3 regions of the Silvibacterium dinghuense genome follow, and region 3 is predicted to be linked to each of the others. Evidence: riboswitches for the same ligand, from Rfam matches in the RefSeq annotation. Region 3 holds a riboswitch; each other region holds the start of a gene.
The links. Region 3 has a riboswitch for cobalamin ahead of metE (5-methyltetrahydropteroyltriglutamate--homocysteine S-methyltransferase). Riboswitches for the same ligand answer to the same signal wherever they lie in the genome.
Positions count from the first base shown of each region.

Region 1 (3,223 bases), on a different contig from region 3:
CCCAGGTCACGTGCCGCCCAAGGTTGATCGAGCCCAGGTTGCACACCGCTGTCTGGTCGCTCGAGGTCACCTCGGTGATCTCGGTGCACAGGTTCGAGAGGTGCACCACATTGCCCTGCTCGCCGGTCTGGTTGCACTTCAGGTTGGTCGCGTCCTTGAAGGTCATCCAGCCATTGCCGGTCTCGGCCAGCGTGCGCATCATGCGTGCATACAGGTCGCGAGCCTTGATCTGGCGGCGATAGAGCTTTTCCTCTTCGGCTTTCTCATAAGCAGCCTTGAAGTCATCACCATAAAGGTCGGGCAACTGCGGCACGTCCTTCGGATCGAAGAGCGACCAGGTACCGTCGGCCTCCACGCGTTGCATGAAGAGGTCGGAGATCCAGTTGGCCAGATTCAGATTGTGGGTACGGCGCGCCACGTCGCCGGTGTTGTCTCGCAACTCGAGGAACTGCTCGATGTCCGCGTGCCACGGCTCCAGGTACACGCAGCATGCGCCCTTGCGCTTGCCACCCTGGTTGACCGCCGCCACGGAGCTGTCCAGCGTGCGCAGCCACGGCACGATGCCGTTTGAGAGGCCATTTGTCGCGCGGATCAACGATCCTTCGGAGCGCACACGGTGGAATGCGAGCCCGATACCGCCGGAGAACTTCGACAGCAGTGCAACATTCTTATAGGTGTCGTAGATGCTGTCGAGCGAGTCGAGCGGCGAATCGTGCAGATAGCACGAAGACATCTGCGCATGCTTGGTGCCCGAGTTGAAGAGCGTCGGCGAGGATGGCAGGTAGTCGAGCGACGCAATCAACCGATAGAAGTTGATGGCCTCATTCGGCGACTGCGCCAGACCGCAGGCTACACGCAGAAAGAAGTGCTGCGGCGTCTCGATGATGCGGCGCGAAAGCGGATCGCGCAGAAGGTAGCGGTCGTAGACTGTGCGCAGGCCGAAGTATTCGAAGCGATCGGAGAAGCTGTCATCGATCGCGTCATTCAGCTTGCGGGCGTGGGTATGCACGAACTCGGCCGTGGCGTTGCTGACCACACCTTCATGGTGCCCGTAGTTGATCGACTGCGAGAAGGAGTAGAGGTTGAAATTCGAAACCTCCTTCGTGATGGTCGCCAGCAGCAGGCGTGCCGCCAGCCGCGAATACTGCGGCTCTTCGGCGATCAGCGAAGCCGCCGTGTCGATCGAAATCTTGTCCAGCTCCTGCGTGGTCGCGCCATCATACAGGCCGCCGATCGTCTTCGAAGCCACGCGGATCGAATCCACATGCTGCAGCCCGTGAGCGCATCGCTGCACCGCACGCACGATCTTGTTTACGTCCACCGGCTCGAGTGATCCATTGCGTTTGCGCACATGCATCACCGCCGTCTCTTCGGGCACGGGAAAACCCGGCGTCACATCGGAGAGGGTCGTCTGTACAGGAATGCGATCGGTAGTAGCGGCCATCGGGAGAGTCTCCTGGGCCTCGGAAAGCATGCGAAGAAACAGCACCAGCCGCTCCGGGCGGAGCAGCGCCAGTTACCGTTACTTCGCCTCCCCTCGGAGGCGCGAACGTATATTTCCGTTGGCAGGTCTTCGGACTATGCAGGTTCGAACCTACTTGCCAGACTTCCCGAGGTCCGAACGGGACCCAGTGTCCTCGTGGCTTTCGTACCTGCTAACCGCTGCGGGGCAGTTCCGGAGTTTCACCGGATTCCCTTTTCATCCTCCTCATAGAAGGAACCATCGGAATAAACCCACTATAAGTTGAGTCGACAGCCACAAACAAGACCACCCATTGTGGATATTCTGCAAATCTCTGCAAAACCCCACCATGGGTGACCGGTAGCCGCTCTCTATTAACGAATCAGTAACGCCAGCTCTTTACATCCGCTCCTTCGGGCGCCGTTCTCAGCATGTGATCGACCATCTGCGGAAGCACCCGCTGCGGCCAGTTCGCATTGTTTTCCTGCATCGTGTACTCGGCCGGACCGCCCGTATAGCAATGCGGCTCACCCGGCCCGTACTGAAACTGGGCGTCCGAGTGCGGATTGCGCGTCGCCTCGAGCGACTTCTGTAGATCATGCACCGCGTTGTTCAGGAAATAGGTGTCGCCGTCTCCGACCGCGAGGTGCAGCTTGCCCTCGAGCTTCGGTCCCAGCGTCGCCCAGTTCTTCTGCATATAGGCGTTCAGGTCGTAGTGCTCATGCCAGTACTCGACGACCTGCTTGTCGATCTCCCCCGTCAGCGGATCGATCACCTGTGCCGGGTAGCCATCTGCTCCCTGGGGTGAAAAGACCGCCTGCCAGATATTCCACTGCTCGGTGGAGCGCCCATGCGTGCCCAGCACATATTCGAAGCGGAACTCAGCATCGGTGTTCGCGATGATCGAGCCATCCGGCTTGCGATCAGCCGCTATCGGAATCTCGCCGAAGTCGCCCTTGCGGACAAAGGCATTCGCATCGTTGTAGAGATCGATGTTCTGATAGCCGTGGAAGTCCACCGGGTCAGGGCACGCTGCCCAGGTTCCGTTGTACATATCCGGATAGAAGACTTGCGTCGCCAAAGCTTCCCAGCCGCCGGTCGAGCCGCCGAAGGTAGCGCGCGCCCATCCCTGCCCAAGGCCGCGATACTTCTTCTCGATAAACGGGATCAGCTCCTCGTTGATCGCCGAGCCGTAAGGGCCCACATTCGCCGAGTCCACCACGTACGAGTCGTCATAGTATGGGTTCGCGTTCTGCACGTAGATCATGATCACGCGCGGCAGCCGACCCGAGGTCCAGTCCTGATAAAAGCGGTAGCCCGCGCTTCCACGGCGCGGACCGCCCTTTGCCTTCGGGTCAGGAGGCGTCGTCACCCACGGCAGCGGCCCGAAGCCCGCATGGTAGTGATCCTGATAGACAACCAGCGGATAGTGCGCATCCGGATGCTCGTCGAAGCCATCGGGCAGCAGCACCCATGCGCCCAGGTAGACGTCGCGTCCCCAGAATTTACTCAGCTTTTCACTGCGGAATCGCTCGTACTTCAGCCACTTCGCGCCAGGATCCTTTGCTGCCATCACCGCCGGATCTTCGTCCGTGCCCTCGATGGGAGGAATCACCTTGTCCAGCGTCAGCTTCAGCACAGTCTTCGACTTCGGATCAAAATGCACCTTCACCGGCGCGTCGTAAGGATTGCCTGGCTTGTGATTCCAGTGTTGTCCTTCGCCCTTGTCCGGCGGCAGCCAGAGCGTCTTGCCATTTTCGA
Region 1 covers NZ_SDMK01000002.1:996,279-999,501, forward strand. The annotation lists gene ESZ00_RS13365 (ribonucleoside-diphosphate reductase subunit alpha) at 1-1,444, opposite strand, end outside; cobalamin riboswitch at 1,548-1,740, opposite strand; gene ESZ00_RS13370 (alpha/beta hydrolase-fold protein) at 1,845-3,223, opposite strand, start outside.
Region 1: it holds a riboswitch for cobalamin, as region 3 does, so the genes downstream of both, ESZ00_RS13365 (ribonucleoside-diphosphate reductase subunit alpha) here and metE (5-methyltetrahydropteroyltriglutamate--homocysteine S-methyltransferase) in region 3, are expected to answer to the same signal.

Region 2 (3,223 bases), 1.3 Mb from region 3:
CTCGATACGCTCGGCTCGTGGTCTTTTCAGGAGAAGCTGCCCGAGACGGTTACGGTTCTGGAAGGATTGAAGAACAAGCTTGGTCCCGGAGCGGATGTTCTCTATGAGCAAGGCGTTCAGATCCGCCGCAAGTATCCTTCGATGTTCGATGCCCTCTTCGGTGTCAAGCCGGAGCCAGAATGGCCGGCCTCCGAGGCAAAGCAGCATCTCGATAACGCGGTCCGCGCGGCCCGCGAGTCGGACATCGTTGTCCTGGTGCTCGGTGAGGCGCAGAACATGAGCGGTGAGCGTGCTTCGCGCGAGTCGCTGGCGCTGCCTGGCGAGGAAGAGCAGTTGCTCGAAGCAGTCGCGGCTGCTGGTAAGCCCGTCGTTCTGGTGATGCTCAATGGCCGTCCGCTCGATCTGCGCTGGGCCTCCGCGCACGTGCCGGCGATTCTCGAGGCCTGGTATCCGGGCACGCAGGGCGGCAATGCCATTGCGGACCTGCTCTTCGGCGATGCCGTTCCGGGTGGCAAGCTGCCCATCACCTGGCCGCGCGATGTAGGGCAGGTGCCTCAGCCCTACGCTCACAACACCACGCAGGACCCCGAAGACAGCGGTATCCGCTACTGGGATGAGGAGAGCACGCCGCTCTATCCTTTCGGCTACGGCCTCAGCTACACGACGTTCGCCTTCTCCAACCTGAAGCTCGATCGCTCTGCCGTTACCCCGGCCGATACCGTAAATGTATCTGTCGATGTGACAAATACAGGCGCTGTGGCCGGGGACGAGGTGGTGCAGCTCTATACGCATCAGCGCTATGGGCTTGCTTCGCGTCCGGTGCGGGAGCTGAAGGGCTTCGAGCGTGTGAGCCTCAAACCCGGAGAGACGAAGACCGTCCACTTCGCCCTTGACCGCGATCAGCTCGCCTACTGGAGTGCGGCCACGCATGGCTGGACCTTCGATCCCTCGATCTACGATGTGTGGGCCGGAGACGACTCCCGGGCCGCTCTTCATGCGCAGTTCGAGGTGCAAAAGTAGGCTTTGGGCCAGTCGGGCTCCAGCGGACGCGCTGCATTACAATAAGTGCAGCGTGTCCGCGCCCGTCGCGGAGGGATGTGTGAGTGGTTGAAACAGGCGGTCTTGAAAACCGCTTTACCCGTAAGGGTAACGGGGGTTCGAATCCCTCTCCCTCCGCCAGCTTTTAATCCTTTTCTGCAGTTTTCCACTCAAAATCCAGAGTTCCTGTGCATGCGGAGGAAGACGTTCCCCTGCATCGGCTGCAGGCGTTGACCTTCCGGCAGCCGGACGGTATCTTTCAAGACATCTGGTGTTCGGGAAGGCGGTGCGAATCCGCCACTACCCCGTAACTGTGAACGCGGAGAGATCGGCATTTTGCGCCACTGGGACTGAAGTTCTGGGAAGGCCGCTCGATTTCAGTGAGGCGTGAGTCAGGAGACCGGCCAGATGCCAGTCCGGGCTGATTCAACTTCGATGGGAGAGTTGAAGAGCATGAGCACGGGATCACCTTCCGGATCACGTGGCAGCGGATTTCTCGTTCCTTCCCGCTTTGCCTTTGTGCGTTCGCCCTGGCGAGCGCCGGAAAGCCGAGCATGTTCACACCTGCACCTTCGCGCGTAACCCTCGTCCTGGGCGGGGTGCGCAGCGGCAAGAGCCGTTATGCGCTCGAACTCGCCTCGCATGCTGACCGTGTAACGTTTCTCGCCACCGCCGAGCGGCGGGATGACGAAGAGATGCGGCGCAAGATCGAACGCCATCGAGCCGAGCGGCCCGGGCACTGGAAGACAATCGAAGAGCCGCTGCGGCTGGCTGAGACGATTGGATCGGTGCAGGATTGTGATCTGCTGGTTATCGACTGCCTCACCTTATATGCGGGCAAGCTGCTCGACACCTTCAGCGGCGATCCCGACGGGCTGTCGAAGGCTGTTGCTGATCTTTGTGCTGCATTGAAGGCAGCGCCCTGCTCTGTGATCCTTGTATCGAATGAAGTGGGCAGCGGAGTAGTTCCGGCCTTCGAGCTGGGGCGGCGCTATCGCGATCTGCTGGGCGAGATCAACCAGCGTGTCGCGGCCCTCGCTGATCATGTGGTCCTCATGGTGGCGGGGCTGCCGCTCACATTGAAGGGTATGGCGGCTTCCGCGCCTTAGCGTTTTCCTGTGATCGAAATGGACTGTCGCGGTCCGTTTCGATGCAGGGAGTGTATTCACGGAACATCATCACCAGCAGGGTGTCGGGAAGCGCGGTGCAAATCCGCCACTACCCCGTAACTGTGAGCGCAGAGAGAAGTGCAGGAAGTTCTAACGCCACTGGAGCCTGGCTCCCGGAAGGCAGCACTTGCTCGATGACGCGCGAGTCAGGAGACCGGCCCGGCTGCAGCACGAACCCGAGGGGGAACATGTCTGTTTTTGTACGTCGATTGTCTACCTGTGGCTTTCTCGCACTTTTCCTGTCTCCGTCATGGTTCCCCACTCTGCAGGCGCAGAAGTTCGGTGAGCTTCATGGCACGGTGGTCGATCCGCTGGGCGCGGCGGTTGCCGATGCCGCGGTGAGTCTCGTCGAGAATGAGCATGTGATCGCCAGCACGCGCAGTGACCGCACCGGCGCGTACCATTTCGCAATCCCGGCTGCGGGGCGTTATAGCATTCGCGCCGCTGCTCCATCCTTTCAGGCTGCCGGCAGTCAGAGCGTATATCTCTCCGCGTCCGGAGACGGCGAGCTGAACGTTACGCTCGCCACGCCCACGCTCACGCAGCAGGTGACGGTTACTTCGACGGGTGCTCCGACGCCGGAAGCGCAGACCGGAACCTCGGTGACGGTGATGCCGTCCGAGGACTTTCGCTATGCTGCCGAGGTGCAGGACCCGCTTCGCCTGGTGCCAGGACTGCAGATGACGCAGACCGGCGAGATGGGCGGCACGACTGCGCTGTACATCCGCGGCGGCGCATCGGATGCGAACAAGGTGCTGATCGACGGCATCCCGGCCGATGCTATCGGTGGAGCGGTGGAGTTTGCCAACCTCGCGAGCACGGGCATCCAGTCGATCGAAGTGCTGCGCGAACCGAACAGTGCGCTCTATGGCTCCGATGCGCTGGCCGGTGTCGTCAGTCTTACCACGCCGTGCGGATCGACGGAGCTACCCTACATCACCTATGCCGGCGAGGCGGGCAACTTCCGCACCTATCGCAACAACGTGACCGCGGGCATGGCATATAAGCATTTCGAT
Region 2 covers NZ_SDMK01000001.1:1,874,386-1,877,608, reverse strand. The annotation lists gene bglX (beta-glucosidase BglX) at 1-1,020, shown strand, start outside; tRNA gene ESZ00_RS07350 (tRNA-Ser) at 1,090-1,179, shown strand; cobalamin riboswitch at 1,291-1,461, shown strand; gene cobU (bifunctional adenosylcobinamide kinase/adenosylcobinamide-phosphate guanylyltransferase) at 1,593-2,147, shown strand; cobalamin riboswitch at 2,209-2,384, shown strand; gene ESZ00_RS07340 (TonB-dependent receptor) at 2,396-3,223, shown strand, end outside.
Region 2: it holds a riboswitch for cobalamin, as region 3 does, so the genes downstream of both, cobU (bifunctional adenosylcobinamide kinase/adenosylcobinamide-phosphate guanylyltransferase) here and metE (5-methyltetrahydropteroyltriglutamate--homocysteine S-methyltransferase) in region 3, are expected to answer to the same signal.

Region 3 (3,223 bases):
TCGGCAAAGTGCTCGACCATGTCATTGCGCTCGAACTCGCCGTGTACCAGCACATCGAGACCAATGCGCTCCTGCTCGCGAATGCAGTCCGCAATGGCTTCGCGCAGGAAGGACTCATACTGACCTGTGCTCTCGATACCCTTTCGCCACGCGGCGCGATGCTTTCTCACTTCGGCCGATTGCGGGAAGGAGCCGATGGTCGTGGTGGGCACGAGCGGCAGACCCAGTTGTTTGCGCTGGGCTCCGGCTCGCGCAGGATACGGTGAACGGCGCGTGAAGTCTGCCTCGCCAAGCGATGCGAGCGCAGTGCGGACCGTGGCGTTGGTCGTGCTCTCGGCTTCTTTGCGGTCGGCAAGATCGGCTTGATTCTGCGTGAGGACCGAAGTTTCGTTGCGAGCCAGCGCGGAGAGGTCGCGGAGCTTCTCCTCGGCAAAGCGCAGCCAGCGAAGTAGGCGCGGCGGCAGAGCCGTCTCCTCGCGCAGATCATGCGGCACATGCAGCAGCGAGCAGGACGGTGCCGCGATGACCCGCTCCTTGCCGAGGACGCGGACGGCCTCATCGATCTGCAAACGAGCAGCCGAAAGATCGGTGAGCCAGATGTTGCGGCCGTCGATGCAGCCGAGACTGAGTGTCTGTTCCGGATGCAGCGCGTTGAGCACCGTCTGGAGTTGTTCGGGTGCGCGTACCAGATCGATGTGCAGCCCCGCGGTGCCGAGGCTGACGGCCAGGGGGAGATTATCGCCCAGCGCACCGAAGTAGGTGGTGAGCATCAGGCGTACCGGGCTCTTGCTCAACCGTGCGTAGATGCTGCGATAAGCCTCGGCAAGTGTGGGAGTGAGATCGGTGATCAGCAGCGGCTCATCGATCTGGACCCAGGAAACATTGTTGGCCGCGAGTGTATCGAGGATGGAGAGATACACAGTGGTGATGCGATCGACCAGCTGCAGCGGATCGAAGCCGTTGACGCCCTTGCCGAGAGCAAGCAGCGTGACAGGGCCGAGCAGCACGGGCCGGGGATCGATGCCCAGCGCGCGGGCTTCGGCTATTTCGGCGAGCAGCCGCCGTGTGTTCGGCGTAAACGCGAGACCTTCGGACCACTCGGGTACGAGGTAGTGATAGTTCGTGTCAAACCACTTGGTCATCTCCATCACGGGTTGCGTGGAGCTGTTGCGGGCCGTCGCGAAATAGCGCTCGAGCGTGACTTCGCCGCTGCCGAAGCGCTCGGGCGTTGCTCCAATCAGGACCAGCGCATCAAGTACCTGGTCGTAAAGCGAGAAGTCGTTTGTCGGAATGACGTCGATGCCGGCTTTGCGTTGCACGCGCCAGTGCTCGTGGCGCAGTGAGCCTGCGGTCTGGAGAAGCTGCTCTGCATCGATGGCGCCGGTCCAGAATTTTTCCAGTGCGGCCTTGAGTTCGCGATGGCGGCCGATGCGTGGAAAGCCCAGATTCGCGGTGGTGACGGAAACGGAAGATAAGGGTGTCGCAGAATGCATGTGTCGGTTCTCTCCTGTTGCGAAAGAACCACCCGTGCGCAGGCTTTACCTGCGCGAAGACGCAGGCATGAGCAGTGGCGGCCGGTCCAGTCCACGAGAACGGCAAACCTCAAGCGCACCCACGGTCAGCTACCAGCGCCTCCGTGGTGGTGGCGGCAGGCTGGTGTTCGGACTTGAGGGCCGCCTACTCCATGGCCGCTTCCCATCCGTGAAAGGACAGTGCGTTGGCTCTTCGCCGTGCCACGTTTCGTTCCCCATACCGCTGCGGGACAGTGCCGGATTCACACCGGCTTCCCATTTCGCAGAGCTCGCAAAGAGCCCTGACCTGCTCAAAACCAGTGTACAGGGTTGTGTGTCATCGTTCGGAGAAGGTCAGGCGCAGCGCCGGTCCTGCGCGGCCATCTCTTCGCGCAATTCAACGAGCCACTGCTGTACTTCGGCGTGCCTATCGTTCGACTTCTCGTTGCCGAGAGCCTGCTCGAGTTGCGATGCCAGTGCGCTGCCGCGCGGCATGCCAAAAGTGCCCAGCACTCCGGCCAGTTTGTGCGCGGCGGATTCCGCCTGCTGGCGCAGGGAATCATCCAAAGTGCCGGCGGCGAGTGCCTGCCCGGCCTGCGTCAGCACGGAGATGCGCTCTTCGAGCGTCGCGCGGCTGCTGATCCAGATCCCTCGCAGCGCCTGTGCTATTTTTTCTTGCGCTGTCGGGTCCGTCATCGCGGACTCACGGTGTTCATTCCGCGCTCCACCCAAGCGCGTCGGATATCTGCTGGACGAGCGTCATCGGATCGAAAGGCTTGAGCAGGATGGCCGCGACGCCGAGCGAAGCGAAACGCTTCTGATCCGCTCCCTGGACCTTCGCGGTGAGCAGAATAACCGGGATCTGCGCGATCTCGGGAATCTTCTGCATCTCCTGGAATGTTGTCGGTCCATCCATGCCGGGCATCATCACGTCGAGCAGGATGGCATCCGGTTTTTCCTGGCGGGCGCGCTCAATGCCATTGCTTCCCGAGTTGGCCGTCAGCACGGTCCAGCCTCCGATCATCTCGAGCGTGAGGCCGGCTACCTCGCGGATATCGTCGTCGTCATCGATGATGAGAATGCGCCTGGACATGGTCGTTGCTCTGATCTTTTATTGTTCCGCCGTTTCGGCGGTCTCATTCGAGAAGGGAAGCTCCATGGTCATGGCATCGCGGCCGGAGTCGTGAAGCATGGCGACCACCAGCTCTTCCACTTCCTGTGGTTGCACTTTCGCCTTGGTGAGAAACTCTGTTTGTCCCAGGCGCAGTTCTGTCTGCTCTTCAGCGGGTACTTCTCGCGCAGAATATACCACCAGCGGCAGCCGGCGCATCAGGGGATGGAGACGGAGCCAGCGCACCAACTCCAGGCCGTGGCCATCAGGCAGCGCCAGGTCGAGAATGATGAGGTCCGGTGCACTCTGTTCGCAGAGCGCGATGGCTCGGCCTACCGTGGCTGCATGCCGGATAGAGAAACCGGCGCGCTCGAGGGTGGTCGTCATCACCTTCGCCAGGTCTTCATCATCTTCCACCAGAAGAACGGAGGTACTGTTCTGCGTGTTTTTGAGCACTCTCCTTAATTCGGCGAGCAGCGAGGCCTCTTCGACCGGGCGCTGCAGCCAGGAGTCCGCAGTGCGAGCCGCGAGGGGTTTATCCGTAAGGGAAAGCAGGCTGAGAACCACGATGGGGATGGTGGCGGTTTCAGCATCGCTCTTG
Region 3 covers NZ_SDMK01000001.1:583,835-587,057, reverse strand. The annotation lists gene metE (5-methyltetrahydropteroyltriglutamate--homocysteine S-methyltransferase) at 1-1,493, opposite strand, end outside; cobalamin riboswitch at 1,635-1,837, opposite strand; gene ESZ00_RS02205 (Hpt domain-containing protein) at 1,866-2,207, opposite strand; gene ESZ00_RS02200 (response regulator) at 2,224-2,604, opposite strand; gene ESZ00_RS02195 (PAS domain S-box protein) at 2,623-3,223, opposite strand, start outside.